Regions from separate parts of the Chryseobacterium sp. JV558 genome, predicted to be linked through region 1. Evidence: riboswitches for the same ligand, from Rfam matches in the RefSeq annotation. Region 1 holds a riboswitch; each other region holds the start of a gene.
The links. Region 1 has a riboswitch for cobalamin ahead of GFU89_RS16900 (T9SS type A sorting domain-containing protein). Riboswitches for the same ligand answer to the same signal wherever they lie in the genome.

Region 1 (10,500 bases):
AAGAAGTTTCCTGGGAAAAATAAAAGCCGGATATGAGAAGTCCTGCAGCATAAAAACAGTTTTTCATTATATAATCAATTAATTCTGTGCAAAAATAAATGGATTGTACATCGAAAAAGGGGAGTTGTAATAAAGTGCAGTAATTCTGTAACGAAACTGGAAAAATTTGAAAAAGGACTTATTTCCCGAATAGCTCCATCAGGGAATTTTTGTAGGCATCACCGATTTGAAGTTTCAGAAAAGTGTGATCTTCGGTGGCGATTGTTGTGATAATTTCGTTGGTTGAAAATACTTTAATAGAAGAAAGTGCAATGATCTCTTTTTTGTTGACCTGGGCAAAATCTTTGGCAGGAAGCATTTCCAGAAGGTTTTTGAAATTCAGGTTTTTTAATACGATGGTGGTTCCGTCGCTGAGGATGATATCTTTATCCCTGCTGTCTATCTCAGAAGTTTTGATATAAGAAATCTGTTCTGTAAATATGACGGTTTTCCCGATATTGGTATTCCATTCGATAAAGCTTTTTTTAGGAGGATTTTCCACCAGTTCTTTAGCTTTTTCGAAGGCCTGGATCAGTCTTTCCTTTTTTATAGGTTTTCTTACGTAATCTACCACATTCAGGTCGAAAGCTTCGGCTGCATATTCTTTATAAGCGGTTGTAAAGATGATTTTTTTTGAACCTGAAATAATCTCAGCCACCTGCAGGCCTGTCATTCCGGGCATTTCAATATCCAGAATACACAGATTACAGTCGATGGTATCTATTTCACTCAGGAAGATTTTAGGATCATTGAATGCCTTTACCACTTCTACATTGTCGATCTGTTCACATAGAAGTTTTAAGTAGCTGATAGCCAATAATTCATCATCCAGAATAACGCATTTTATCATAGAATTCTCCTAAATTGATTTTTAATTCTGCTGTGAAGACTCCGTTTTTTGAACTTCTTTCCAGGTGGTAGTAAGTGCTGTAGATCATTTTAAGCCTTTGATCAAATGACTGGCTTCCAAAACCGCTTTTTTCTTTTTCCAGAATATTTTTCAGCGAAGCTTTATTGCTTACTTTCATGGTGAAAATACCGTTTTCAAGCTCCATATAAATGGAAATAAAAGAGTCCTGAGCCAGGAAATCCGTATGTTTGAAGGCATTTTCAATAAGATCCACGGAGATCAGCGGAGCAAATACCTTTTCTTCATACAGAGAATCAGACTTGTCAATCCTTGATTTTATTCTAAAATCGAAAAGAGGATTGATCTTAATTTTATTAATTTCAATAAGGCTTAAAGCAAAATTGAGTTCCTCTTTCGGGCTTACATACTTATTGTTGCTTTCATATAAAATATAATCCAGTACATTGGCCAGCTTATCCAGTGACATATACGTCTGATAGGCATGAGACTGAACCGAATTAAGGATGTTTTTAAACAAATGCGGATTCAGCTTTGTGCCAATATGCTCCAGACGGACTTCATTCAGACGCTGTTCAATAAGTTTGTTGGTTTCTGATAATTTGGAATTTCTTTGTTTCAGTTTCTCATGCTGGCTGTAGAGATAAATACTGGTTGTCAGAAACAGGAAAATAGCAAAAACTCCGATGAATATCAGATAATCATGAATCATGTAGTAATTGCCGCCCATACTATGGTATTAGAACTATTTAAGTTTTTTAAGACCGTTTACCATCAACGTTTCCTCACATTTTTCATATGTGATCTCGTAAGACGGATTTTTTTCAGGATAGGTTAAAAGATAGCTCGGACAAGGTTTCTTTTGTGCATGGCTGCGGTCAAAATCTACTTTTCCTTTGGTAATGATGCTGTCTTTTATAAATTTTTCATCAATCTTGTAGGCTGCCATTGCACTTTTGGCCTCTTCAGAATATTTGAATTCTTTGGAAAGACTTTCAGCAATAACACGGCTGTTGGGTAAATATCCGCTGCAGCTTGCCCCTTTTTTGTTTAAAATAAAAAATACGAGTAAAAGCCCCGGAATGAAGCCTATTGCATAAAATTTCAGTTTCTTCATTAGAAAATTAAAAGATTGATATCGTGGTATGTAAGTCCGAAACGGTCGCAGATGATCTTCTTGGTATGTCTTCCTTTGTACATATATAAGCTCTGCTTCATTTCGTTTTTGCGGATCAGCATGTTTTCAAAGCCGCCCTCTTCGTCATAATTTAAAATATAGGAAAGGAAGAAATTCGAGATGGCCTTGGTGGTGGTTCTCGGCATTCTTGAGGTAAGATTCGGAAGTCCGCAGTGGATGACACCGTGTTTGATGACATAAGGATCTTCCATGGTAGTCAGTTCTGAGGTTTCAATAACTTTACCGTTGTCTATGGTGATATCGATAATGACACTGCCTTTTTTCATTTTCATTACCATATCTTCAGTAACGATAGGGGTCATATTCAATCTAGGTAGCGCTCCTATCACTACATCAGCACGTCTTAAGCTTTTGCTGAGTTCTTTAGGATCAATAATGGAAGTCGGTACACGGCTGTCAACAATTGTATGAAGTCTTCTCAGCTTTGATAAAGAGTTGTCGAAAACTTTTACGCTGGCTCCTAAACCTATTGCTGCTTTTGTAGCAAATTCACCTACAATTCCGGCTCCAAGAATAACAACTTCTGCAGGTCTTACTCCTGTAATACCTCCAAGCATTAACCCGTTTGATAAGGCTAATAATTCTGAAGCATATAAAATAGAGACCGTTCCTGCAATTTCCCCGATTAATCTTACCAGTGACAGCTGTTTGTATTCATCAACGATAAATTCAAAAGCAATGGCATTTATTTTTTTCTCTGCAAGCTTTAAGAAATATTCCTTGTCTCTCAGGTTGATCTGAAGTGCTGAAACCAGATATGTATTAGGTTTCATGTACTCAATTTCGTCTTCAGTAGGAGGGTTGATCTTCAGAATAAGATCCTGTCCGAAAGCTTCTTTAGGATCATTGGTGATCTTTGCTCCAGATTCGGAATACTGTAAATCTGTAAAAAACGAGCCCTCGCCGGACCCGGATTCTATAATAATCTCATGGCCATGCTCTACCAACACCTGTACGGCGTCAGGAGTGATGCAGGTTCTCCTTTCGTTGAGACAGGTTTCTTTAGGAATTCCAATGCTAAACTGTTTTCCCTTTTTAATAACCTCCAATTTTTCCTCTTTCGGCATCAATTCTTCTTCTGTGAAAGGAGTAAAAATATTTGTACTCATCCTTAAATTAAATTATGTCTTACAGATTGTTATTTACACTCAATTAATGAGCAAAGATACATAATATTTAATCGAATGAAACTTCTCTGTTTTCACCCGTATTCACAATACTCATTGTGTGATAGTTGAGGCCGTAAAGCTCCTCTTCATACACTTCCGGCCACTCGATAATGCATAAAAAAGAGTTGTCCAGATATTCTTCAATTCCGATATCATACACTTCTTCAATGTTTTTTAAGCGGTAAAGATCAAAATGATATACTTTTCCTTTCTCTGTATTGTATTCATTAACAATAGAGTAGGTTGGTGAATTTACTTCATCTTTGCTGCCCATATTTTTAAGCAGAAATTGAGTGAAAGTTGTTTTACCTGCCCCCAGATTTCCTTTTAATAAAAAAATGTTATGTTTTAATTCCGGAATGATGCTGTCAACAACTTCCTGCCAGTCTTCGATTGTATGTATAGTGAACTGCATATGCTAATTTGTTCTGCAAAAATAATGAAATTAAAAGATTGGAATTGAGAATAAAAAGAAAAGAATAAAGGACAGTAAATCTATGTGAATATTATTGAACCTAAAATTGGTTGTAAGTATCAAAGCTAAAATCGGCAACCCAAAACTCGAAACTCGCATTCTCAAACAGTTTCAATTTCTATAAAAATACTTAATTTTACAGCATGATTTCCAAACAGACCATTGATAAAATATTCTCCACGATCCGGGTTGAAGAGATTGTGGGAGAGTATGTGCAGTTGAAAAGAGCAGGGTCTAACTTTAAAGGGCTCAGTCCTTTTCATGAAGAAAAATCTCCAAGTTTTGTTGTTTCACCAAGCAAACAGATCTGGAAAGATTTCTCAACCGGAAAGGGAGGGACGGCGATTTCTTTCTTGATGGAAATTGAGAACTTTACCTATCCCGAAGCTCTTCGCCACGCGGCAAAAAAGTACGGAATTGAAATAGAAGAGGATCTGCGTGAAATTTCTGAAGAAGCAAAAAATGCACAGACCGAAAAAGATATTTTATATAAAATTCATGAGATTGCCAATACTTATTTCCAGGAAATTCTTTGGGATGACCAGGAGGGGAGAAGTATCGGATTGGCTTATTTTAAAGAAAGAGAGCTTAAGGACGATATTATCAGAAAATTCCAGTTGGGATATTCTCCGGAAAAGAAGAATGCTTTTACTGCGTATGCACTGGAAAAAGGATACAACAAAGAAATCCTTGAGAAGTCCGGACTTTCTATTTTCCCGGAAAATACTCCTGCAGGAATAGACCGTTTCAGGGAAAGGGTAATTTTCCCGATTCACAGTTTTTCAGGAAGGGTGCTGGGTTTTGGAGCAAGGATTCTTAAAAATAATGTCAAAACAGCGAAATATCTCAATTCCCCAGAAACCGAGATTTATCATAAATCCAATGTCCTTTATGGATTAAACCAGAGTAAGCAGGCTATTTCAAGAAAGAATGGCTGTCTTTTGGTGGAAGGGTATATGGATGTAATTTCACTTCATATGTCCGGAATTGAAAATGTGGTGGCCAGCTCCGGAACGTCTTTGACTACAGAGCAGATCAAACTGATCAAAAGGCTTACGGAAAACGTAACCATTCTTTTTGATGGTGATAATGCCGGTATTAAAGCCAGTTTCCGAAGCATTGATATGTTGCTTACGGAAGGAATGAATATCCGTGTATTGCTTTTCCCTGATGGAGATGACCCGGATTCATTCGCCAGAAAACATCCGCAGGAATACGTAGAAAAGTACATCGAAAATGAAGCGATGGATTTCATCGACTTCAAAGCGGAAATTCTGTTGAAGGATGTTGGTAATGACCCTATTAAAAAAGCAGAAGCGATAAGGGATATCGTAAAATCTGTTTCTTTTGTACAGAATGCACTGAAAAGAGAAGTTTACCTTAAAGAGGTTTCCAATAAATTCGGGCTTTCTGAGCAGAGTCTTTTCAATGAACTGGATGTTCAGAAGCAGATCACACAGAATCAGACCCATCACGTTCAACAGCAGCAAAAGGAGAAAGCAGCTCCAAAGATGGAGATTGTTCCTCTTGAAAAAGAAAAAGAAGATCCTTTCCTGTTTGATGTACTGTTTATGGAGAATAAACTTGTTGAACACATGCTGGCATTTGGGGATATTATTCTGAAACGTAGAAATGAACAAGGTGAAGAATATCAGATTACAGTAATTGAAGAAATTCTTCATCATTTTGAAGAAGAACAGTATACGTTTTTAGTCAAAGGCAATGAAATCATTATCACCCAGGTTAGAGAGGGAATTCAGAAAGATGAGCTTAGAAGTGGAAACTTTTTTGTATCTTTTATGGATGAAGAGATTACCACGAAGGTGGTGGATGCTTTGATTCCGCTGGATGATCTTGAAAACTGGGCTTCCAGAAATATTTATCCTCCCAATTATGGAGATAAAGTGGCAGATCAGATCCAGGGAGATGTTTTATTGCATAAATACAGGTATATTGATTATTTAATCACGGAAACGGCTAAAGATCTTGATCAGTACAGTACCACAGATGAAGGGAAATATTATGAGCTTATCAAAAAAATTACCTTATTGAAACAGGCTTCCATGCGATTGAGTAATATCATCGAATATTCGCCCATCAAAGGAATCTATGGCGATAGAAAAAGATAGTTTTTAAGTCAGTTTTTTTGATATTCTGTGACAAAAAGTCCTATAAAATTTTAGGAATAAATATTGTAATTTAAACTTCGAGAATAGTATAAAAAATAATACATAATAGAAATATGGACATTAAAAAAGATTTCAGAGATTTCTCTGTAAAACATTTAGGAAACAACGGTTTGGTTACCGATCAGTATATGGGAATGTATGGCCCAACGAATCTTACTCCGTACATCATGGAAGAAAGAAGATTAAACGTTGCTCAGATGGATGTTTTCTCTCGTTTGATGATGGACAGAATTATCTTCCTGGGTACAGGTATTGATGATCAGGTTGCAAATATCGTTACGGCTCAGCTTTTATTCTTAGAAAGTGCAGACCCGTCAAAAGATATTCAAATCTATATCAACTCTCCTGGTGGAAGCGTTTATGCAGGGTTGGGTATTTATGACACCATGCAGATTATTAAGCCGGATGTAGCGACAATCTGTACAGGTATGGCTGCTTCAATGGGAGCTGTATTATTGGTTGCTGGAGAAAAAGGAAAACGTTCTGCGCTTAAGCACTCAAGAGTAATGATTCACCAGCCTTCAGGAGGTGCTCAGGGAGTTGCTTCTGATATGGAGATCAACTTGAGAGAGATGCTGAAATTGAAGCAGGAACTTTATGAAATCATTGGTCACCACTCAGGACAAACGTATGAGTGGGTAGAAAAATCTTCTGACAGAGATTACTGGATGACTTCTGAAGAAGCGAAAGGCTACGGAATGGTAGATGAGGTTTTGCAAAGGTCTACTGAGAAAAAATAATTGATTGTAAAATCATAAGAAACCGCACCTATCTGGTGCGGTTTTTTTTGTTGAAGTAATTATGGATTTTGAACTGTATTGACTATTCAGATTCCTACGGAATGACACAATTGGAATAATGGTTTATCCATACAGTTTGTCATTCCGTAGAAATCTAGCCGCAATCAATCATGAAGAAATACTTAAGATGAATCTATAAAGATCATATTCCCAACTGAAGAAATAAGAATTCCCATCCTTTGGAGGGGTGGCGAAAATTCAAAGAATTTTTGACGGGGTGGTTTTCCCCCACATATCCTCATGAAAAAAGCGCCTTTAAAAGGCGCTTTTCTTTATTTCTTAACCATCTTATGTATCGTTGAACCACCATTTGTTTTAATCTCAACAAAATAAACTCCTGAAGATAAAGCCCGGATAGGAATCTTTAACTCCTGAGAAGTTAGTACCTTTTGTCCTGTAGCTGAATAAATATTCACTTCTTTTAGTTTCTCAGTTGTTTCAATTTGAATGAAATCACTTGCCGGATTAGGATAAATAATGAATTTTTTCTTTGTAACAGAAGAAATACCCAAGGTTAATTGTGCTTCACTTGGAGTAAATGGTCTTCTTTGGCCAAAACTTAATCCCAACCAATCATCGTTGTTCAATTGAATCTGAGAAAGATTAGCTTTCGTTTGCCAGCTTGACAAATCTTTTCCTTTATATAACTTCCAGCTGTCTGATCCGGAAGCATTCCCTGTGAATGAATTTAATGATAAATTTGAAATCTGATTGTTAGCCGATGTAAAATTAAAATATGAAACCTGAGTCTGGATCAGTTGTAAAGCCTGGTCAGCAGTGATACTCCCGTTATATTTAATTCCGAAAACGAAAGAATTGGCACCATTGGCATTATCAGTTCCGAAATCAATCACCACAAGGCTTTTATTGCTTCCTGTTCCTACCCAGTTGGTAACCTGAGATGGTGCGTACCATGAAGAGCTGTAAGCTGCAACGGGAGTTGAAGGAGGGGTGTCGTAATGATCAAGACCGTATGAAGCTCCATACCATTTTCCGTCAACCAAAGGAGTATAACCTACACCATTGTTCCATGTCATGGTTGATGCATTGGATCCGGACCATGTTATCCAGCTGTCATCAATAGTGGAGGTGTGATGATTATAATTCAGAATAGAAAGATATCCTGTAGGAATGTCAACCTGCATTTTGGGTTCTGCAGCCACAATAGCATTAATAAGATCTTCCATTGTTAAATCATTGCTATCAAAGCGGTATCCCCATGCATAAGAATTGGGAGTGCTGTTGTCATTAAAATCTGCAATGAAATAAGCCTTTTTAGAACCGGTTCCTACCCAAAATTTAATGTCATTTTCTGTGAATTGGGCTGACAATAACTGCATACAAAGCAGCAAGAAAAAAAAATAGATTTTTCTCATGATATAATTTAAATTAAAGTTTTACTCCCGAAACTTATCTTTAAAAGAAAACAAAATTTCCTCTAAAGTCAGTATTTTAAGGCAGGTCTCCTGGCTCACATCTTACAGCTTCCTTCCCGGATTTTTAGCTCCAGTGGTATGATTATGCTGTAAGTTCAAACAGTTTACAGTTGCGGGTACAGCTCAAGATTTGAATAATATTCTCACTTGATTCCCTATTAATGAACAATGTTCAGCCTTAAAACGCTGCAAATATATCATATAAATTTGTGAGTCCGTTTTGTGAATTATCTTTTTTCTGAGATGCTTAAAAAGTTGATTTTCATATTAATTAATAATTGAGTTAGATTGCTGGATTTCTATTTTAAAATCTTCTGTTTTTCTGTTTATATTCAATTCATTTTGCAATTCTATTGTTAAAATAGAATTATCATTATATTCAAGATCAGTTTATAATCAATCTCTATTTTCGCAGCCATAAAAGTGAATATGAAAAAATTACTATTGTCTGTTGCAGTGCTGGCAGTATTAGCTTCATGCAACAGTGAGGCTGATTCTACAATAATTAATCAGGATATTAATTATTCCAAACTGCCTCAGGAATTTCCATTTACAAAACTGGCTACGATAAACGGAGTAGATGTTATCAATGGTGGATTTGGTTCTGGAGCAGCCGCTCACCCTACAAGAAAAGGTGAATTCTATGTCATTACAGATAGAGGACCTAATACTGACTTCCAGAATGGGAAAAAATTTCTTACCCCTAACTTTACGCCAACCATTATGCACTTTAAAATCAATGCTGATGGAAATATAGAAGTGATCAAATATATTAAGCTTAAAAACCCATCAGGACAGCCTATTACAGGATTACCAAACCCTGCAGGAATGGGAAGTACCGGAGAAATAGCCTATGATGCTTCCGGAAATGTTTTAGGGACGGATAAATACGGATTAGACAGTGAAAGTATTGTAGCAGCGGCAGACGGTACATTCTGGGTTTCTGATGAATACGGGCCACACATCGTGCATTATAGTGCAGACGGAATGGAGATGGAAAGAATAAGCCCGATTGGCGTAAATACAGGACCAAGAAAATTACCTGCTGTTTTAGCCAAAAGAAGAGCGAACAGAGGGATGGAAGGACTTGCTATTACACCCGATGGAAGAACATTGGTAGGAACCATACAGTCAATGATGTATGTACCCAGCAAAGCATTGGCTACCAATACTACTTTGACGAGAATTGTAACATTTGATACTGTTACAGGGCAGACCAAACAGTTTTTATACAAGCAGGATGGAGGAGCTTCCGATTCAGTTTGTGATATTACAGCCTTAAGTAATAATGAATTCCTGGTGATTGAAAGAGATGGAAATTTCGGATCTCAGGGAGGAATTAAAAAAGTATACAGAATCAACCTGAGCAATGCTTCGGATGTGAATGGAACTGATATTAATGCGGTTGACGGAATGAAAATTAATGGTAAGGCCTTAGAACAGTGTTCATGGGACGAAATTACCAATGCCGGGATAAAGGCTGTTTCAAAAACATTGGCCGTAGATCTGGTTGCAAAGCTGGGCTACGAACATGATAAGTTTGAGGGAATTGTTTATTTAGGAAATAATAAACTGGCTGTTTTCAATGATGATGACTTTGGAGTAGTGGATGATGGAAACGGAAACCCTAAGGCTAAAATTCTTCCTAAAACAGGGAAGGTAGACAAAGGAACTATGTATGTAGTCGATATTCAATAATTAGATTTTTTTAACGGAAAACGGCGGCATCGAAGATGCCGCCGTTTTTATTGTATGGTATTTCTTAGTTGATTCTTCTCCTTTTAAAGAAAACTCTGTAAACTAAAAATGTTTGTATCAGAACATTTCCTATAAATAGAAGTACTGCCTGATAAGTTGGAATATCAGCATAAAAAGGCAATAATTTATTAAATAAAACGGCTGGAGAATTTACCAGAGCCTTAATCAGTGCCAATGGATAACTCAAAAAGTCAGGTCTTATGCCAATTAAAAACTGATCATAAACAAAGACATAAATAAGATCAAATAAAAGAAGTCCGAAGAATATTAAAATGAAGTTTTTCATGTCTGTTCTAAAAGTTCCTTTATTTTAGTTAAAACCTTCAATAATCTTAGAGAAATCCTCTAATTTCAAAGCAGCTCCTCCAATCAGACCTCCGTCGATATCCGGCTGAGAGAAGATTTCTTTTGCATTATCCGGCTTTACAGAACCTCCATAAAGGATTGAAATTTCATCAGCAACTTCCTGTCCGTATTTTGCAGCGATGATACTTCTGATGTGTGCATGGATTTCCTGAGCCTGCTCAGGGGTTGCTGTTTCTCCTGTTCCGATTGCCCAAACAGGTTC
Region 2 (10,500 bases), on a different contig from region 1:
ATGTTGCTGGCCATTCATATGATCGGAACTTCAGAAGCCATCAATCTTGGGGTGAAACATGGTCTTAATCCTCAGATTTTAAGTGAGATTATGCAGAAGAGTTCCGGAAAAAACTGGTCTTTAGACGTGTATAACCCCTATCCGGGAGTGATGGAAAATGCTCCGGCTTCCCGTAATTATTCCGGTGGTTTTGCCGTTGATCTGATGACAAAAGATCTTGGGCTGGCCGCAGAAGCAGGTTTGGAAACCAAAACATCTACACCTCTGGGCAATACCGCATTGAATTTATACAGAATGTGGAGCGAATCAGGAAACGGAAAAACAGACTTTTCAAGTATTATTCAATTTCTAAACAGAGACCTTTAAAAATGATTTTTGAAACATTACTATATCAACAGAATGGACACATTGGAACGTTAACAATCAATCGTCCGCAAGCTTTAAATTCATTGAATGAACAGGTTTTACAGGAACTGAAATCATTTGCTGACCAGATAAAATCAGATAATAATATCAGGGTATTAATTATTACTGGTTCCGGAGAAAAAGCTTTTGTTGCAGGGGCTGACATTAAAGCAATGCAGCAGATGACTCCCGCAGAAGCAGAGGCATTTTCAATTGCTGCACAGACCGCTTTTAACGCTATTGAAGAGCTTCCGTTTGCGGTGATAGCCGCTGTAAATGGTTTTGCGTTGGGGGGAGGTTGTGAACTTGCATTATCCTGTGATATTATTCTGGCCAGCGGAAAAGCAAAATTTGGACTTCCTGAAGTAACACTGGGATTATTGCCTTGTTTTGGCGGAACCCAGCGTTTGCCAAGAGCTATTGGATTATACAAAGCAAGGGAAATGGTTTTCTCTGGAGAATTTTATTCCGCGGAAGCCTGTAAAGATTTTGGTTTTGTCAACCATGTTTTCGCTCCCGAAGAATTACTGAACGAAGCTCAAAAACTGGCAGAAACAATTGCTGCAAGAGGTCCTGTAGCTGTGGCAAAAGCGAAACAGTCTTTAAATACAGGATTTGAACTGCATATCACAGACGGATTGAAACAGGAAGCCGCTTTATTCGGAGAATTGTTCACAACAGAAGATCACAATGAAGGCATCGGAGCATTCATAGAAAAAAGAAATCCGGACTTTAAAGGAAACTAATGGATTGGAAGATAGAGAATTGAAAATAGCATGGTTTAACTTAAGCATCATCTTCCATTTTCAATTCTCTGTTTTTCCATTACTTAAATGGTCAGGCCATGATTGTTTTTTACCTCAGCCATAACAAATGTACTGTGGGTACTCCCGATAGAATCTACAGATCCCAGTTTGTTAAATACAAAATCCTGATAATGTTTCATATCCCGTACCTGAACTTTCAGAAGAAAATCAAAATCTCCGGAAATATTATAGCATTCCGCAACTTCTTCAATTTCTAAAATTTCTTTTACAAAATCATACCCTACAGATCTGTCATGAATTTTCAGCTTGATCTGGCAGAAAACTGTAAACCCCCGGTTGAGCTTTTCAGCATCAAGAACAGCCGCATACCTTTTCACAAATCCTTCCTGTTCCAATCTTTTTACCCTTTCAAAAACCGGCGAAGTGGAGAGGTTCACTTCCTTTGCAAGCTCTTTAACGGTCAGTTTTGCATTTTTCTGGAGCAGCCTCAGCAGCTGTACATCCTTATCATCGAGTTGTTCCACAGAATATTATTCTTTTAGATTATAATAATAGTCAAATGTAAAGAATTATATGCTTTTATTTATGTTTTTAAAAGTTTATTTTGCTTAATTAATTGAGTTTGATTGTGTTTTTATTCTGTATTAGTAATTTTACACAAAATTAAAAACTTTTACTGATAACCATGTTATGGGTAAAAGTACAGTTCTTTAAAGATACTTCATCAAACAGGAAAGGCTTTACATAACGTAAATTAATAGGGAATCGTGTGAGAATCACGAGCTGTCGCGCAACTGTAAGTAACATACAAAGGTTTCTGTCCTTGCATATCCACTGCCAAAAGCGGGAAGGATGACGGAAACTGTTACAAGTCAGGAGACCTGCCTTTACTGAATTGACAATGCTTTCGCGGTCTGAAGCTTTTGGGTCATACAGATGATATATCGAATGAATACATTTTCTCTGTAAGGGAAATTGTGTTGTTGGTTATATCATGAGCCCTGAAATTTTATCCGTTAAAACATTCCGAAGCATTTTAAAAGGGCTTGACATTAAGTTTAATTAAAAAGTTTAAAAATGCAAACTCACATTCTGGGCTATCCGCGTATTGGTAGCAAAAGAGAACTCAAAAAAGCCTGCGAGCAATATTGGTCAGGTAAAATCCTTTTGGAAGAACTTCTGAATACAGGGAGAACGATCTGTACCCAAAACTGGAACATTCAGAAAGAAGCAGGAATAGACCTTATTCCATGTAATGACTTTTCATACTATGATCAGGTATTGGATATGAGCCTTGTGGTAGGAGCAATTCCTACACGTTATCATGAAGTAGTGCTTAAAAAGAACAACTCTGAGCTGGATCTTTACTTTGCTATGGCAAGAGGATACCAGAAAGAAGGATTGGATATCACTGCAATGGAAATGACGAAATGGTTTGATACCAATTATCACTATATCGTTCCCGAGTTTTATAAAAATCAGCATTTTAAACTGAATTCAGATAAAATTTTTAATGAATTTTCGGGAGCAAAACAGGCAGGAATCAATGCAAAACCGGTAATCATCGGGCTGGTTTCTTATCTGCTGTTAGGAAAAGAAAAAGAAGAAGGATTTGATAAACTGGATCTGGCTGGAAACCTTCTTTCCGTATATACTGAGATTTTAACCAAACTTCAGGAACAGGGTGCAGAGTGGATTCAGTTTGATGAACCTTTCTTAGCGTTGGATTTAACGGAGAAAGCAAAAGAAACATATCATTTTGTTTACGCCGAAATAAGAAAACGCTTCCCGAAACTGAAATTGATTGTGGCTACTTATTTTGAAGGATTAAATGATAACGGATCACTTGCGGCATCACTTCCCGTGAATGTATTGCATATAGATCTGGTAAGAAATCCTGAGCAATTGGATGATATTTTGAGTGCTGTTCCAGAAAGCTTAAGCCTTTCATTAGGAGTAGTTGACGGAAGAAATATCTGGAAAAATGATTTTGAAAAATCTTTGTCTTTCATCAGAAAAGCAGTTGAGAAATTGGGATCTGAAAGAGTTTTAATTGCTCCTTCCTCTTCATTACTTCATTCACCGTGTGATCTGGATTTTGAAACTTCCCTTAATCCGGAAATTAAAAACTGGCTGGCTTTTGCCAAGCAGAAAGTAGCAGAAGTGGTAACACTTAAAGAACTGGCATCCGGAACGGAAAATGAACAGATTCTTGCTTTATTTGAAGAAAATAAAAAAGGAATTGCAAACAGAAGAACATCTTCACTTATCCATAATGATGAGGTGAAGCAAAGAGCGAATGCTGTTACTGAAAAAGATGCACAAAGGATCAATACCTTCAAAATCCGTAAAGAAGAACAGCAGAAAGTACTGCAACTTCCTTTATTTCCAACAACAACCATCGGGTCATTCCCACAGACTACGGAGGTAAGAAGCTGGAGAGCAAAATTCAAAAAAGGAGAGCTTACGGCAGAGCAGTATGATACCTTATTGAAAGAAGAAACCCAGAGAACCATCAACTGGCAGGAAGAAATAGGAATAGATGTTTTGGTTCACGGGGAATTTGAGCGTAACGATATGGTGGAATATTTCGGGGAACAGCTGGAAGGTTTTGTATTTACGAAAAATGGCTGGGTACAAAGCTACGGAAGCCGTTGTGTAAAACCTCCTGTGATCTTTGGTGATGTTTCCCGCCCCACGCCGATGACGGTATATTGGTCTCAATACGCTCAATCCCAGACTGAAAAATGGGTAAAAGGAATGCTTACAGGTCCCGTTACAATTTTACAGTGGTCTTTTGTACGTGATGATCAGCCTCGTTCAGAAACATGTAAACAGATTGCTCTGGCCATCCGTGATGAGGTTGTGGATCTTGAAAAAGCTGGAATCAGAATCATTCAGATTGATGAGCCCGCGATAAGAGAAGGACTTCCATTACGAAAAACCGACTGGCAGAATTACCTGAAATGGGCTGTAGAAGCTTTCAGAATCTCTGCAAGCGGAATAGAAGATGCCACTCAGATTCATACCCACATGTGTTATTCGGAATTCAATGATATTATTGAAAACATTGCTGATATGGATGCTGATGTGATTACCATAGAATGTTCCCGTTCTCAGATGGAACTGCTGAATGCTTTTGCAGACTTCAGATATCCAAACGAAATTGGTCCCGGCGTATACGATATCCATTCCCCAAGAGTTCCGTCTAAAGAAGAAATGATTGAACTGTTGAGAAAAGCCCAGAACGTTATTCCTGCCAATCAACTTTGGGTAAATCCTGACTGCGGACTGAAAACAAGACATTGGGAAGAAACCGAAAAAGCTTTGATAGCAATGGTGGCAGCTGCTAAAGAAGCTTCCGTAGAATATGCACTTTAAAAAACTTTAAATAATTAGATTCAATTATTCAGATCGTGTTATGATTTTCATGGCACGATCTGTTATTTTGATTATACTCGCTTTCAGATATATTTTTTTAGATGAAGTCTAAGTTATTTTGCCTGTAATGAACTCGGTGGGTAGCCAAACTGCTTTTTAAAGGCAAAGGAGAAGTGGGATAAATTTTCAAAGCCCAGATCCAGATAAATATCAGAAACCGATCTCCCTTTCTGAGTAAGCAAAAAATGAGCTTCCTTTAATCGTCTTAGTTGCAACCATTGTCTTGGTGGTAGTCCAAATATCTTTTGAAAATCTCTTTTAAAAGCAGACAGGCTTCTCCCTGTCAAATAAGCAAATCGCTCTACATTGACATTGAAATGAAAGTTTTTGTTCATAAAAGTTTCAATATCTATTTTGTAAGGCTCAGAGAAATCAAATAAAATATCTTTAAGACCCGGATCATCGCTCAGCATCAGAAGTAAAGCTTCTTTCTGTTTGAGGCGCAGAAGTTCTGTAGAAGCAGGAAGCTCTTCATAAGCCAGTAAAGAATACATAAAAGAAGTTAATGCCTTTTGATCCGGTTTTATAAAAGCTGGAGTATTGTCTTTCTTTTCTGCCTGATAACCATATTCACGGCTGAAATCTCGTAAGATGGCTTCATCAAAATAGATGGTTACTGTTCTTATCTCCCCATTTTTAGGAGGATATTTTGCAAACTTCAGGAGACGGTTTTTTCTCGCAGAATAAAGTTCACCCTCTTTAAATATTGTCTTTGTGATCCCGTCATTCAGTTCCATTTCCCCGGAAAGAACCAGCCCCAGACTGTGGATTCTTGCAAACTGTTCTCCTTCCCTGAATTCTGAAAAATGACAGGAGTAATTGATCGGTAAAGGAATATTATTTTCGCTCATGGCTCAAACGGTTATTTCTTGATGGATTCTTTTTCAAACTTACAAAACTTTTTTAGTATCAATGATGAATTACTTATTGATTAAAACCTCAAAGCCTGCTATTCACAGACTTTGAGGTTTTTACTATCAGGCAAGAATGGTCTTGGGTTCCAGATAAGCTTCCAACCCGAATACACCATACTCACGGCCGATACCACTTTGCTTAAACCCACCGAAAGGAGCATAAGGATCATGTGAAAAGCCGTTGATACAGATTCTTCCGGCATCAATCTGTGCTGCAACTCGCTCTGCATGCTCTTTGTCAGAAGAACTGATGTAAGCTGCCAGTCCATAAGTGGTATCATTCGCAATAGCAACAGCTTCCTCTTCATTAGTATAAGGAATAATAGACAGCACAGGTCCGAAAATCTCCTCCTGCGCAATACGCATATCATTACGAACATTGGTGAAAATAGTTGCTTTGACAAAATTACCGTTTTCAAGACCTTCCGGTTTCCCTTCGCCGCCTGCAAGCAGGGTAGCACCTTCTTCCTGTCCCAGACGGATATAGCTTTGTACTCTTTCAAACTGCTTGGCGCTTACCATAGGCCCTACAAGGGTATCTTCTTCATCAGGGTTTCCTACTTTTACCTGTTCTACAGCCTTTTTAGCCAGTTCATTCACTTCATGCAATCTGTTTTGGGGAACAAGCAGGCGGGTAGGAGCAATGCAGGCCTGTCCATTGTTCATATACGCTCCGAAGACAGCCATAGGAATCACTTTTTCCAGATCCGCATCTTCAAGAATGATATTCGGGGACTTTCCGCCAAGTTCAAGGGTTACTCTTTTCATGGTATCTACGGCTCCTTTGGCAATAGCTTTTCCTGTAAGGGTAGATCCTGTAAAAGAGATTTTTGCGATATCAGGATGCTGGGTAATTTCTGCACCTACTACATTTCCTAACCCATTTACAATATTGAATATCCCGGCAGGTAATCCGGCTTCATGGAAACATTCGGTAAGCAGCTGGGTTTGGGCAGCACTCATTTCACTTGGTTTGATGACGGCTGTACAACCGGCTGCAATAGCAGTAGCCAGTTTGTTGCAGATGAAACTGTTGCTGGCATTCCATGGAGTAATAATTCCTACCACTCCCAAAGATTCAAAACGTACTTTAGAATGTCCCACTGTCTTTTCAAAGTCATAAGATTCCAGTGTAGTAATGGTTGTGGTAAAGGCTGAAATTGCATTCTGAACACTCATTCTGCAGAACTGTAACGTTCCTCCATATTCATTCACCATCACAGAAACCAGTTCATCTTCCCGTTTACTAACCGCTTCATGTAGTTTTTGAAGTAAACTGATGCGTTCTTCTTTTGTAGTTTTTGAAAAGGTTTTAAAAGCTTTTTTCGCTGCGGCGATAGCCATTCGGGTGTCTTCTTCATTTCCCAGAACTACTTCTCCTGTTTTTTGATTGTTCGTAGGGTTGATAAGGTCAAATGTTTCTGTTCCATTCGGTGTAACAAATTCACCGTTGATGTAAATTGTATTAATCTGTTTCATTTTGATGATTTTAATACGACAAAGTTCGTCAGAAACAGAAAAGACAGGTTTGCTGTATGGTTCAATTTTTATTTGTTGTATGGTTCAGATTTGTGTATAAAATATTAGCTGTTTGTGTTCCTTTTTGATTTAATATGAAAAAATGGTGTGTTCTTCCCTGAAATTGACTACTTTTATCATAACCAAGTAAATAGGTCGTTTTGAGAACAACACTTAAACTTATTATCGTTTAGTATCAGTCTTCGTAACCACAGGCTGATCGTTCTTTCGTTTGGATAATTCTATCCGAACAGGTTTTCATTTCATCATATTATCTACTGCATTGCCTGCAAAAGGCAGCTATATCTGTTGTTTTGGTTTTAATCATTATGATTTTTAAAGACTGAATACAGATCAAATATACCTTAAGAATAGTCTTTGGGTAAATCTCAGATGTATCAACCTTCTTGTAATGCGTGAATAATATTGAAAAAATCCAACAAAGAATACCAAGCACGATTATAAGTAATGAGTACAAAACATATTTGGGAGGTAAAAGCGAAAAATACTCCCTTACTAAAAAAGAAATGCAGTCATTGTAACAGCGACAGGTTTTACTGCAGCGATAAATTCAGATTGAATGCTCAAAAAAAGAATATTGATATATGGTTGATTTACCGATGTGTAAAATGCAGCAACACCTATAACATGACTGTTTTTTCTAGAATAAGAACAGAATCTGTCAGTAAAGAACTCTTCAATAAATTTTCAGAAAACAATACGGAAATTGCCTGGGAATATGCTTTTTCACAGGAAATAAGAAGGAAAAATAATGTAATAACAGATATGGAAAGCGTAGAATATGAAATTCTGTACACTCCCATTCCTGTTGAAGATCTGATCAAAATGGATGATGAGGTGATTTCATTTCAAATACAATGTTCTTTTGATTGTAACGTAAGAGTTTCAACCGTTGTCAGGACATGTTTAGGTCTTTCATCATCTAAATTGAACTTTCTGCTTGATTCAGGTACAGTTTATTTTAATGAAAAACCTTTGCAAAAGAAATACAAGATTAAAAACGATGATATTGTTACTATCAACAAGAAAACGCTGATTGATATCTACTTTATCGGGAAAGAGGAATTACTTCTCAGGACCTAAGATGCTCAATAATAAAAGAACCTCTAAATAATAGTTTGGGAGGTTCTTTTATTTAATTTTACTTTGGCTTTTTTAAAAGATTGACCTGTTTCTGTAAAGTCTGTTTTTCCAGTTTTGACTTTGTAAGACGAATGGCTTCTTCAAAGTGATCAATCGCTTAATTCGGGTTGATTTCAGAATATAAATATCCCAGTAATCCATGATAATATTGGTTGCCCGTGAGATTAAGTTTTTCTGCTTCAGTGACTGCTTTCTCATTTCCACACACTTTGGAAAAAGCAAAAGCTCTGTTTAAGGCAGTAATAGGAGAGTACTCAATGATAATAAGTTGGTTGTAAAGGTTTAAAATATGCTGCCACTTATTTTCAGCAGATGAAGTATGCCAATAAGCAATCCCAGCTTCCAGATGGTATTTTGAAACGGAAGTACTGTCGGCCTTACAGGCTTCTATCAGGTAATAATTGCCTTTTTCGATCAATGCTTTATCCCATAATGTTACATCCTGTTCATCAAAAAGAATAGATTCACCTTCTTCATTGGTCCTTGCATCGAGCCTTGAGCTCTGAAAACACATCAAAGCCAGCAGGGCATTGGTTTTTGGAGTATTGGTCAACTGATTGTCAGTAAGGATCAGGGTAAGTCTTATGGCTTCAAGGCAAAGATCTTTACGGATTAAAAGAGTATTTGTCCTGGAAAAATAGCCTTCATTAAACAATAAATATAAAGTAGTCAGTACCATTTCCAATCGCTGGTGAATATCCTGTTCACGTAAAGAATCTATTGTAAAATGATGTGTTCTGAGAGTTTCCCGACCTCTTTGCAAGCGTTTTTTAATCGTCTCTGTTTTTGAAAGAAAAGCATTGGCAATTTCTTCAATACTGAAGCCGCAAAGAATCTGAAGAGCCAGACATATTTGAGTTTCCCGGGAATTGAGAGGGTTGCAGGCTGCAAAAATCATTTCCAGCTGGCTGTCAGTGATGTTTTTAGTGTCGAAATCTATGACTGGATACTCTTTTTCGGATGTTCTTACTTCTTCTTTGTTTTTTTCAATAATGGAAAGGTGTTTGAAATAATCTTTTGCTTTATTCTTCGCCACCGTATAAAGCCAGGCTGCAGGATTGTCCGGAATTCCGTTTAATGTCCAATATTCCGAAGCTTTCAAAAAGGTTTCGCTGGCAATATCTTCCGCAATTTCGATATGTTTGATATCAAAACTTCTGCAAAGTACAGCAACAATTTTGCTATACTCGGTTCTGAATAAATGCGGGGTTATTTCATTCGGATTTGTCATGGCTGATGAAAAGGCTGTATCAAAGGTAATTACATTGGTTTGGAAGTACAACTGACGCAAGTCTCTTTTACAAATATCTGCGCTATCTGTAAACCTGAGCGGGATAAAAGAAGATCACGCATCGTTTTATATTCTTTCATTGTACTCAATTGTTTAATTCATTTTGATGACGACTAATTTTCTTCAATGGGGACATTTATTTTCTATAAACGCCAGAATTATTTCAAATCCATAGTGGTTCTGAAAACACAAACTGCATTTCCGGTAATACTGATGATATCGGGTTGGCTGTCTTTTACGCTAACCCGTACTTTTACTTTACCAATTCTGTTGATGGCTTCCCCCTGTTTTCCAGTAAATTCAAAAATAGCATCTGCAGTCTCTATGATTTTGTTTTGAATAAGATAACCTCCCAAAGGACCGTTTGCATTTCCGGTAACAGGATCTTCAGAAATACCGATGGCGGGTGCAAACATTCTTCCATTGGTTAATATTTCTTTTTCATCTGTATCAAAAGTAAATACAAAGTATCCGTTACAGCCAATTTCTTTACTAAGTTTTCCTAAAGTAATAAGATCAGGATCCAGATTATTTAAGACCGTATTGCTTTTGATTCCGATCATTACTTTTGAATGACCTGTAGAAGCGATTTGCACAGGACAATTTTCATCAAGATCATCCGTTGTCAGTCCCAGGGCCAGCAAAATTCTTTGGGTTATTGATGTATCAAAAGCAGGACTCAGCACAAATTTTCCCTGTGTCATGGTGATGAGATAATCATTGTTTTCTCTTTCAATATGAATTGGTAATATTCCAATTTGTGTATATATTGCAATTGTACAGGAATCCAGATGATCTTCCTGAGCTTTCGCATAAAGTGCTGCAATGGTGGCGTGCCCGCAGGAAGGAACTTCTGTGGTAGGAGTAAAATACCGAACATGATAATCGAAATTTTCTTCAGGATTATCAGGTTTGAAAACAAATGCTGTTTCAGAATTATTAAGTTCTCTGGCAATAAGCTGCATTTCTTCAGGTGTCATATTCTCAGCGTTTAATACAA
Region 3 (10,500 bases), on a different contig from region 1:
GTAATGTATGTAAAGCAGGCTGAATTGACTTTGATAGAGGAATGCACAGAGAATTGATGTCTTTTGAATAAAATCTTGTCTTGTGACAAGTTGGATTTCATAATGACTTGCTAATTTTGGTTACAAGTTTAATCACCAAATCCGATACTATTATGAAAAGTTTATTCAAATTCTCCACCGCATTGAAATCATTACTGATTTTAACTGTTATCGTTATCACATCCCAGGTATATGGGCAAAAAGTAAAACCTTCTGAAAGTGGCTATGCACCTGCTAATGGCATAAAAGTTTATTACGAAGTCTATGGTAAAGGCCAGCCCATTGTATTACTGCATGGCGCTTTCATGACTATTGATACCAATTGGGGACAGCTGATCCCCGAACTGTCAAAAAACAGGAAAGTTATCGCTGTTGAATTGCAGGGACACGGACATACACCGTTTTCAGAAAGGAAATTATCTCATGCTGTTTTAGCTAGTGATGTTACAAAAGTAATGGACTATCTGAAAATTGATAAAGCAGATGTTGCAGGATACAGTTTTGGAGGAGAAGTAGCTTATCAATTGGCTATACAAAGCCCGGAAAGACTGAACAAACTGGTAATTATTTCATCAACATATAAAACTAACGGCTGGCTGCCTGAAGTAAATAAAGCCCTTGAAGGGATGAAACCTGAACTTTTTACAAACAGCCCTATGCATACTGCCTACAACGCCGTAGCACCAGATAAAACAAAATGGACCAAGTTTCTGGAGCAGATGATTGCTTCTGCCGGACAGCCATTCGATCTGGGTGATGATAATATTGCTAAAATTTCGGCACCAGTTTTAATTATTGCGGGTGACAATGATGGATTGGATAAAACCGAGTTATCAAAAACCTATAAATTATTGGGAGGTGATACTTTTGCAGATATGGGCCCAATGCCTAAATCTCAATTGGCCGTTGCTCCGGGACAAACCCATGTCAGCCTGATGATGCAGACAGCAACCATTCTGAATTATCTGAACGGCTTTTTAAAATAATGAGATACACTATCATTTCATAAAATTAAATATAATGAGAAAAATAACGGTCTTATCAATGATTACAATGGATGGTGTCATGCAGGCACCAGGTGGTCCTGAAGAAGATACATCCAGAAACTTTCAATATGGCGGATGGACTGTATCTTATGGTGATGAACTTTTCGGTGAAATCATGCAGGAGGAAATGAAACAGACTGATTATCTTCTGGGGAGAAAAACATTCGATATCTTTTCATCGTATTGGCCTCAACATGCTGAATTTTGGCCGGGAATCAACGAAGGAAATAAATATGTGCTGTCTCAAACCATTGAAAATTCAGATTGGAAGAATACCTTTTTTTTCAAAAACCTGGATGATATCCGGAAACTTAAGCAATCAGAAGGGGCTGATATTCAGATTTGGGGCAGCAGTGAACTTATTCATCTGCTGCTGAAACATGATCTTGTAGATGAACTTCGCTTGAAAATTTATCCGTTGATTCTTGGGAAAGGAAAAAAACTGTTTGATGATAATTCGGTTCCGGCCGCTTTTGCCCTGACAGAAAGCCATGTGACATCAAAAGGAGTTATTATAGCCAATTACAAACGTTCCGGGGAGATTGTGACAGGCAACATTGAACTGTAAATGAGTATCTTTTTAATTTTATTTTACAATTATTAAACTTACAATATGAATACGAAATTTGAAGCAGGAATAAATATTGCCATAAAAATTCCTAAAAATAAATATGAAGAAACGGTAGTCTTTTATAGAGACATCTTAAAGTTAAATGTTGAAGAAAAACCGATTAATAATCCAACTGTTTCCAGAACCCATGAGGTCAAATTCGGGAATAATATCATCTGGCTGGACTGTGTAGATAATTATACCCATTCCGAAACCTGGCTGCAGCTTACCGTTCCTGATGTAGAAGAAGCTACAGAATATCTGCAATCGAACGGAGTAGAAACCTGTGACGAAATTGAAGAGCTTCCTGAAAATATGCACTGGATTACAGATCCTGCTGGTACCGTGTTCAATCTACAAGAAAGAAAATAATAACAGACAGAAAGACAATGTAGAAAATTGCTCAAAATGCGGTTTTAATCAAAATTTTAATACCTTTAACCTTCAAATCATTAAAATTTTAAATAATCCATGAAGAAGAAACCACCAACTTTCATCTTAATTATCTTTTTTCAACTGGTAAGTATCACAGCATTTTCACAGAAAACAGCTGTTCTAAACCCTTTATTAGATAAAAATTCAGAATTTATTTTTCCACAGACTCCCGATAAGATCTCAAAAGCATTGAACATGAAACCTGTGTTTTATGAAGATGCCAATGAAGAAAAATATGCGAAATGGCCTACAAAAACAGGATTGGAACTGTATTGCAGCCTGGGAAAAAGTAATGCTGTTAATGAGATGTTCTTTATCATTTCAGACAATAAACCCGTAGTGGTAGAAGGGCTTCCATTTGGTCTTATCATGAATAAAAGTACGCTGCAGGACAGCAAAACGAAGTTCAGTAAGTACAATGCTAAAACGCAGAAGCTAGGTTCTGACAGTGAATTTCCAGGAGGTTCAAAACTGATTTTTAAGAAAGGAAAACATTATGCAACCTTGTTTTTTGACAATAAAAATCTGCTAAAATCTTTAGCACTTACCACAGAACTGGTTGATCCGGCTGCCAATTAATTTCAACAGCTTTCAAATACTATAAAATCCGTCATTTTTTGGCGGATTTTTTCAATGTATTGAATGAAATCCGGCTGAGTAAAATGATCTATTTCATTCGTTCGTAAAAATCCTCCATTCGTTTCTTTATTTCCTGAGTTCATTGTTTTCTGATTGAATTGCAGATGCAGATAGAATAGCTTTGACTTATCAAAACAGAAACAATTAAGATTATAAGCTATGAACAGAGAATTAATTTTTTTAAGAACATTTGCTTTTGCAGCAGTCATTGGAATTGTATTTTTAACAGCTTCAGCTTTCAAAACAGACGGGCATGAGAAATTTTCCGAGATTGATGTTGAAAGAATCAATATCGTTGAAAAAGATGGTACTGTGAAGATGATCATTACCAATGTAGGAAAATTTCCCAATGGAGAAGATAAAATAAATGGAAGTCCGACCAATAAAACAAGAAAAAAACGCTCAGGCATGCTTTTCTTCAATGAAGACGGAATAGAATGTGGTGGCTTTATTTATGATGGACAGAAAAATAAAAACGGCCACAGCTCGGGATTATCTCTGACGTATGATCAGTATGACGGAGATCAGGTAATGCAGCTTTTGACTCAGGATTATAAGAAAGGAGATAAAAGAGTAGTGGCGAGCGGACTTTATTTCAATGACCGTCCATCAAAAGAATCACAAATAAAAACCGGAGAAATCTTTGCAGAACTGGACCAGATAAAAGATCAGGGAGCTGCCCGGAAAAAATATAAAGAATATGAACAGCAGGGACTGATTGGAGGAGCACCAAGAATGATGCTTGGAAAAACCAAAGATGAACAGAACGGATTGTTCTTATTTGACAGTAAAGGCCAGCCGCGAGCCAGATTCTGTGTAGATAAAAATAACGAAGCAAAACTGGATTTCTTAGACGATAAAGGAAACGTTACCGCATCATTCCCCGAAAAGAAAAAATAATAGAACAAAGAAACAGCCCTGTAAAAATATAGGGCTATTTTTGCAAAAAATGACCATTCATAAAGCCGATGAAAACCATCTTAAAACGGATTAATCAAAACAGGTATTTTCTTCTGTTTATACTTTTGTTTGCGTATGTACAGTCTATCCATACCCGGATAGGAATAAGAAGAACTTTAGACTGGTATATTTTTACTCCGGAAGCCGCCGTTGTCACGCTCATTAGTGCCTGTATCCTGTTTTTTGTGATTGATTTTTTCATTAAAAACTGGCAGAAGTCAGTAACATTCAGCATCGCGGAAATTCTTAAAATATTCAGTTCTTCACTGTTGACATACCTTGTGGTGATGAAGATAATAGGCTTTTTGATTGCTTTTGCTTTTGGAAAGATTGAGAAAAATTTTAATCAGGAAGTTGTTATTCTCTCCACTTTTTCGGATTTAATCGGAGGCTTTATTTATGGAAGTTTTTATCTGGCATACCGTTACTACAAGAAGAATACAGACTATCAGAAACAGCTTGCCCTTTATGATCATGCGTTGTCTGAAAGTAAAATTAATCAGTTGAAAGCCCAGCTTAATCCTCATTTTTTGTTCAATAATCTCAATATTCTGGACCAACTCATAGAAGAGGATAAGCGAAAAGCTTCCGACTTTCTCAATGAATTTGCAGAGATATACCGCTATGTTTTAGATGTTTCCGATAAAAAATTAGTAGCTCTGGAAGAAGAATTTTCTTTTGCAGAGAAATATTTTAATCTGATACAATATAAATACGGAAATGCCTATTCATTAAAAATAAATCATATAAAATCATCAGGAAATATCATCCCTTTGTCATTACAGTTGCTGCTGGAAAATGCCGTTCAGCATAATCTTGGAACTCCTGACCATCCTGTTTCGGTCACCATAAATCTGGATCAGACAATAACCGTTTCCAATAATGTGATACCTAAGCGTAACAGTAAAAAAACTTCCGGAAGAGCGTTGAACAATCTTAAAGAACAATATGCGTTATTAAGCGACCAACAGGTAGAAATATCAAAATCAGAAATCGGATTTGCTGTAAAACTTCCTATAATTCCAGTATAAAATATGATAAAAGTTATAATTATCGAGGACGAAATCCCTGCCAGAAACAAGTTAAAACGTTTTATCAGCGAATTAAAAGAACCGGTTGAGATTGCTGCAGAGATTGATACCATAGAAGAAGCTGTTGCCTTTTTAAGAAAATCAACAGTAGACCTGATCTTTTCTGATATAGAATTATTGGATGGAAATGCCTTTGAAATCTACGATCAGGTGAGTGTTTCAAGTCCGATAATCTTCACAACAGCTTACGATCAGTTCTGGATGAATGCTTTTGAAAGTAACGGCATAGAATATCTTTTAAAACCTTTTTCACAAGAGCGTTTCCAAAAAGCCTGGGACAAATTTCTTTTATTGAGAAACTCTGCTTCAGAACAGAATGAGGTTTTGATAAAGCTTCAGCAAATGCTTAATAACGGTCATACAGAGAAAAAATATAAAAAAAGATTTACAGTCTCCTCACACCATGGAATTTACTTTGTCAATACTGAAGATATCACTTTTTTTGAAGCAGAAGAGGGAATTGTCTTTGCTTTCGATACCACAGGAAAGAAACATTTGCTGAATGAATCTACACTAAAAGAAATTGAAAATCAGCTCAATCCTTCAGATTTTTTCAGAATTAACCGCAGTGAAATTGTTCAGAAAATACATGTTGAAAGAATAGAACGTTACAATAAAAATACGCTGTCTATCCAAATAAAAGGACAGAAAATCCATCTGATGGCAAGCCAAAGCAACACAGCTTCTTTCAGAAAATGGATTGAAGAATAGGGATTAAAATTTTTCACTAAAAATGATATAAAAAAGATCATTTAATATCAAAAGATAAGCATTCACAATTCTTAAAAAAACAGTTAAAAAAAGCACTTCAGTTTCAGGTTGAAAAACAATAACAAGTAGGCCGTTTCTTTGAACTTGTTTAATTTTTTCACGGCATATCTTAAGAATTTAGTAACAAAAAACAAACAGAATCATCTAAATTACAATGTCTGTTGAATAAAAAATGAATTTTTAATAATAACAAAATCAACAGGTTATGGTTAAATAATTATTGTTTGCATAAAATATCTTTCATGTTTTTATAAAATACCTATATTTACCACCAAGGAGTTCTTAACATCTTCTTTATCAACCGAAACTGGTTACACTTAGCTGTGTCTTAAAAGGGAATCGTGTGCAAATCACGAACTGTCGCGCAACTGTAAGTAACATCAAGGTTTTTATCAAAAAAGGTCCACTGTATGCCTCGTTATATGGGAAGGACGATAAAAACTGTTACAAGTCAGGAGACCTGCCTATTTCGAATTGACGATGCTTTCGCGGTATGAAGCTTATAGTCAGGTATGATACGATATGGATAACAGTGGGATCAATATATTTTGTCAGCTCGTGTTATTTTGTGATGCAGATAAGTAGCGGGGCAGTATGCTCTTTCATTATCGTGTATTCATCGTATTTTCCTTTTCCATATTTTTCTTTTCCACAGGCATTGTGAAGTGTATCAGGAACTTTTTATGAGGATTTAATCAATATAAAAAGTTAAAAAATGTACCCATTCGATTTCGGTTATTCATGCAGGAGCAGCAGACTTGGAAATAAACAGGTTTGCAGGGAGGTAATGGTGCATAATTCCAAGTTACAAAAGACGAATAGAACAGTCCTGTTTCCTTTTGATTTCCTTTTTACCACATCATGGAATGGTGGCTATTATTGCGCCTATTCATGGTCTTCTGTAAACAAAATTCAACTAAACAATAAATATTATAATGACTACAAGTGAAAGTTTGAAGTCTCCTGGTATGAAATTTCGGGAGGCCATGCGAAAAGAAAGTCCCCTTCAGATTGTTGGTACTATTAATGCCAATCATGCATTGCTAGCACAGCAGGCTGGGTTCAATGCAATTTATCTTTCAGGAGGCGGTGTTGCTGCAGGCTCTCTGGGTATTCCGGATTTAGGAATTACTACGCTGGAAGATGTATTGATTGATGTTCAGCGTATCACGAATGTTTGCGATGTACCATTGATGGTAGATGTTGATACCGGATTTGGACCTTCAGCATTTAATGTGGCAAGAACCGTAAAGTCACTGATTAAAGCCGGAGCTGCTGCTTTGCATATTGAAGATCAGGTAGGTGCAAAACGTTGTGGACACCGCCCGGGAAAGGAAGTGGTAACCAAAGAAGAAATGGTTGACAGGCTGAAAGCTGCTGCAGATGCCCGTACCGATGAGAATTTTGTAATAGGTGCCCGTACCGATGCATTTGCTAATGAAGGATTGGAAAAAACATTGGAAAGAGCGGTTGCTTACAAAGAAGCCGGAGCAGATTTCATCTTTGCAGAAGCCGTTCCTGATTTAAGCTTTTACCAAAAGTTTGTTGAAGCTACAGGAGTTCCCGTACTGGCTAATATTACAGAATTTGGGATGATCAGAATGTACACAGTGGAAGAATTAAAAAATGCAGGCGTAGGACTGGTTCTTTATCCGCTTTCGGCTTTCCGTGCCGCCAATAAAGCGGCTCAAAATGTATACGAACACCTTCGTAAAGACGGAACACAGGCCAATGTATTAGATACCATGCAAACCAGAGAAGAACTCTATCAAAGCATTGGATACTACGACTATGAACAAAAATTAGACAACCTTTTTAAACAAAATAATTGATAATGTCAACGAATAGTGAACCCACATTTAAACCTAAAAAAAGCGTTGCGCTTTCAGGGGTAGCAGCAGGTAATACTGCGCTTTGCAGTGTCGGAAAAAGTGGAAACGATCTCCATTACAGAGGATATGATATTCTGGATCTGGCAGAAAAAACGCAATTTGAAGAAGTAGCCTACCTTTTGATCTATGGCCAGCTACCTACCGGAGCACAGTTGAAAAACTATAAAGCCAAATTAAAATCTCTGAGAGGACTGCCTCATTCTGTGAGAAATATCCTTAAGAGTATTCCTGCAGCAGCTCACCCAATGGATGTTATGCGTTCTATGGTTTCCGCTGTCGGAAGTATTCAGCCGGAAAAAGACGATCATAATATGGCGGGAGCAAGAGATATTGCAGACAAATTACTGGCATCTTTCAGCTCGGGCCTGTTATATTGGTACCACTATACCCATAATGGAAAAGAAATTGACGTAGAAACCGATGATGATACAATAGGAGGGCATTTTCTTCACCTGTTACACGGAAAGAAACCTTCAGATTCCTGGGTGAAAGCAATGGAAATCTCGTTGAACCTGTACGCAGAACATGAATTTAATGCGTCAACATTCACCAGCCGTGTGATTGCCGGTACAGGATCTGATATTTATTCTGCCATTACCGGAGCCATTGGTGCTTTGAGAGGACCTAAACATGGTGGAGCTAATGAAGTAGCTTTTGAAATCCAAAGCCGTTATCATTCTCCGGATGAAGCAGAAAGTGACATTCGCCAGCGTATTGCGAACAAAGAAGTGATTATCGGATTTGGACACCCGGTGTATACCATTTCAGACCCAAGAAATGTCGTGATCAAAAAGGTAGCTAAAGAACTTTCCGAGGAAGCAGGAGATATGCTGCTGTATACTATTGCTGAAAAGCTTGAAACTGTAATGTGGGAAGAAAAGAAAATGTTCCCGAATCTGGATTGGTTCTCCGCTGTTTCTTATCACTTGATGGGAGTTCCTACCCTGATGTTTACTCCGTTATTTGTCATTTCAAGAGTTACAGGCTGGAGTGCCCACATTATAGAACAGAGACAGGATGGGAAGATTATCCGCCCAAGTGCCAACTATACAGGACCCGAAAACAAAGAATTTGTGTCCATCAACGACAGGAAATAATGGAAATATCAATAGTTCATTTTCAATTTTCCGCTCTTAACTTTTAATTAATTAAAATTTTTCAACAATAAAAAATGAGTTCACACATCTCAAACGAAAGACCACAACCCGATCAGGTATTAACAGACATTGCAGACTATGTCTTAAACTACGAAATTAAAAATGACTTAGCATGGAAGACCGCTCATTATTGTCTTCTGGATACGATCGGCTGTGGTCTGGAAGCATTGACTTACCCCGCATGTACAAAACTTTTAGGACCTGTGGTAAAAGGGACAGTAGTTCCTAACGGAGCAAAAGTTCCGGGTACCCAATTCCAGCTGGATCCTATTCAGGCAGCGTTCAATATCGGAGCGATCATCCGCTGGCTGGATTTCAATGATACATGGCTGGCAGCAGAATGGGGACATCCATCTGATAACCTTGGAGGGATTTTAGCGACTGCAGACTGGTTATCCAGAACCAATATCGCAGAAGGAAAAGCTCCTTTAAAAATGAAGCAGGTATTGGAAGCCATGATTATGGCTCACGAAATTCAGGGCGTAATGGCATTGGAAAACTCTTTCAACAAAGTAGGACTGGACCATGTTTTATTGGTAAAGCTGGCTTCTACAGCAGTGGTAGGAAAGCTGATCGGGTTAAACCGTGATGAAATCATCAATGCCGTATCACTGGCTTTTGTGGACGGACAGTCTTTAAGAACATACCGCCACGCTCCCAATACAGGTTCCCGTAAATCATGGGCTGCAGGAGATGCTACATCAAGAGCGGTACGTCTTGCCCTGATTGCAAAAACGGGAGAAATGGGCTATCCATCTGTATTGACGGCAAAAACATGGGGATTCTATGATGTTTCTTTCAAAGGGAATGAATTCAAATTCCAGAGAGAATACAGTTCTTACGTAATGGAAAACGTACTCTTTAAAATTTCCTTCCCTGCAGAATTTCACTCGCAGACTGCAGTAGAAGCTGCAATGACATTACATGCAACTTTAAGAGGCCTTGGGAAAACAACAGATGATATCAAAAAAATTACCATTCGTACTCACGAAGCAGCTATTAGAATTATCGATAAAAAAGGACCGTTAAATAATCCTGCTGACCGCGACCACTGCATCCAATATATGGTGGCTGTACCATTGATTCACGGAAGATTGACAGCTGCTGATTATGAAGATAACATTGCTTCCGACCCAAGAATTGATGTACTTCGTGATAAAATTGAATGTGTGGAAGATGTTCAGTTTACTACAGATTATCACGATCCAGAAAAACGCTCCATTGCAAATACGGTGACAGTAGAACTTAATGACGGAACTGTTTTAGACGAAATAGTGGTAGAATATCCTATTGGTCACAAACGCAGAAGGGACGAAGGTATTCCTGAACTGATCAAGAAATATAAAGTTAATCTTGCCCGTATTTTCCCGGAAAAACAACAAAGAACAATTCTTGAAAATTCATTGGAATATGACACCTTAGTGAATCTTAACGTCAATGAATTTGTAGATCTTTTAGTCATTTAAAATCAATAAGAAAATGGAGAATTGAACAGCAAAACTTTTTTAATAAATAGTCGATGTTTTTTGAAAAATAATCAATTCTCCATTCTCAATTTTTAATTTAAAAACTATGTCACAAAAAATAAAAATATTAATCAATGGAAATTTTACAGAAAGTACAACGAAAAACTATCTTCCTGTAGAAAATCCTGCTTCCCAGGAGATCCTGGCAGAAGTTCCTCTCACGGAATTATCTGAAATAGATGAAGCTATTGAAGCCGCTGCGGAAGCCTTCAAAATATGGAAAGAAGTTGCCACTCCGGAAAGAGCAAGACTATTCCTGAAATACCAGCATCTTTTAAAAGAACATCAAAAAGAAATTGCAGAAATTCTCTCTAAGGAAAACGGAAAAACCTTT

Region 2: linked by a shared signal. The riboswitch ahead of metE (5-methyltetrahydropteroyltriglutamate--homocysteine S-methyltransferase) and the one ahead of GFU89_RS16900 (T9SS type A sorting domain-containing protein) in region 1 are both predicted to bind cobalamin.
Region 3: linked by a shared signal. The riboswitch ahead of prpB (methylisocitrate lyase) and the one ahead of GFU89_RS16900 (T9SS type A sorting domain-containing protein) in region 1 are both predicted to bind cobalamin.

Annotation. Positions count from the first base shown of each region.
Region 1 covers NZ_WJHU01000004.1:553,543-564,042, reverse strand. The annotation lists gene GFU89_RS16940 (hypothetical protein) at 1-67, opposite strand, end outside; gene GFU89_RS16935 (response regulator transcription factor) at 179-889, opposite strand; gene GFU89_RS16930 (histidine kinase) at 864-1,637, opposite strand; gene GFU89_RS16925 (hypothetical protein) at 1,653-2,024, opposite strand; gene GFU89_RS16920 (alanine dehydrogenase) at 2,024-3,214, opposite strand; gene tsaE (tRNA (adenosine(37)-N6)-threonylcarbamoyltransferase complex ATPase subunit type 1 TsaE) at 3,282-3,689, opposite strand; gene dnaG (DNA primase) at 3,893-5,878, shown strand; gene clpP (ATP-dependent Clp endopeptidase proteolytic subunit ClpP) at 5,992-6,678, shown strand; gene GFU89_RS16900 (T9SS type A sorting domain-containing protein) at 7,011-8,114, opposite strand; cobalamin riboswitch at 8,177-8,370, opposite strand; gene GFU89_RS16895 (esterase-like activity of phytase family protein) at 8,604-9,872, shown strand; gene GFU89_RS16890 (hypothetical protein) at 9,937-10,218, opposite strand; gene tpiA (triose-phosphate isomerase) at 10,243-10,500, opposite strand, start outside.
Region 2 covers NZ_WJHU01000001.1:1,203,067-1,213,566, reverse strand. The annotation lists gene mmsB (3-hydroxyisobutyrate dehydrogenase) at 1-366, shown strand, start outside; gene GFU89_RS05615 (enoyl-CoA hydratase/isomerase family protein) at 369-1,151, shown strand; gene GFU89_RS05610 (Lrp/AsnC family transcriptional regulator) at 1,235-1,696, opposite strand; cobalamin riboswitch at 1,891-2,076, shown strand; gene metE (5-methyltetrahydropteroyltriglutamate--homocysteine S-methyltransferase) at 2,250-4,553, shown strand; gene GFU89_RS05600 (AraC family transcriptional regulator) at 4,667-5,464, opposite strand; gene GFU89_RS05595 (aldehyde dehydrogenase family protein) at 5,591-7,006, opposite strand; gene GFU89_RS05590 (DUF1062 domain-containing protein) at 7,514-8,149, shown strand; partial or broken gene GFU89_RS05585 (RNA polymerase sigma factor) at 8,208-9,440, opposite strand; gene GFU89_RS05580 (PhzF family isomerase) at 9,659-10,500, opposite strand, start outside.
Region 3 covers NZ_WJHU01000001.1:1,217,877-1,228,376, reverse strand. The annotation lists gene GFU89_RS05690 (alpha/beta hydrolase) at 153-1,025, shown strand; gene GFU89_RS05685 (dihydrofolate reductase family protein) at 1,060-1,653, shown strand; gene GFU89_RS05680 (hypothetical protein) at 1,699-2,067, shown strand; gene GFU89_RS05675 (hypothetical protein) at 2,167-2,709, shown strand; gene GFU89_RS05670 (hypothetical protein) at 2,712-2,852, opposite strand; gene GFU89_RS05665 (hypothetical protein) at 2,929-3,669, shown strand; gene GFU89_RS05660 (sensor histidine kinase) at 3,738-4,760, shown strand; gene GFU89_RS05655 (LytTR family DNA-binding domain-containing protein) at 4,764-5,531, shown strand; cobalamin riboswitch at 5,883-6,074, shown strand; gene prpB (methylisocitrate lyase) at 6,527-7,423, shown strand; gene prpC (2-methylcitrate synthase) at 7,426-8,580, shown strand; gene GFU89_RS05640 (bifunctional 2-methylcitrate dehydratase/aconitate hydratase) at 8,655-10,106, shown strand; gene GFU89_RS05635 (CoA-acylating methylmalonate-semialdehyde dehydrogenase) at 10,213-10,500, shown strand, end outside.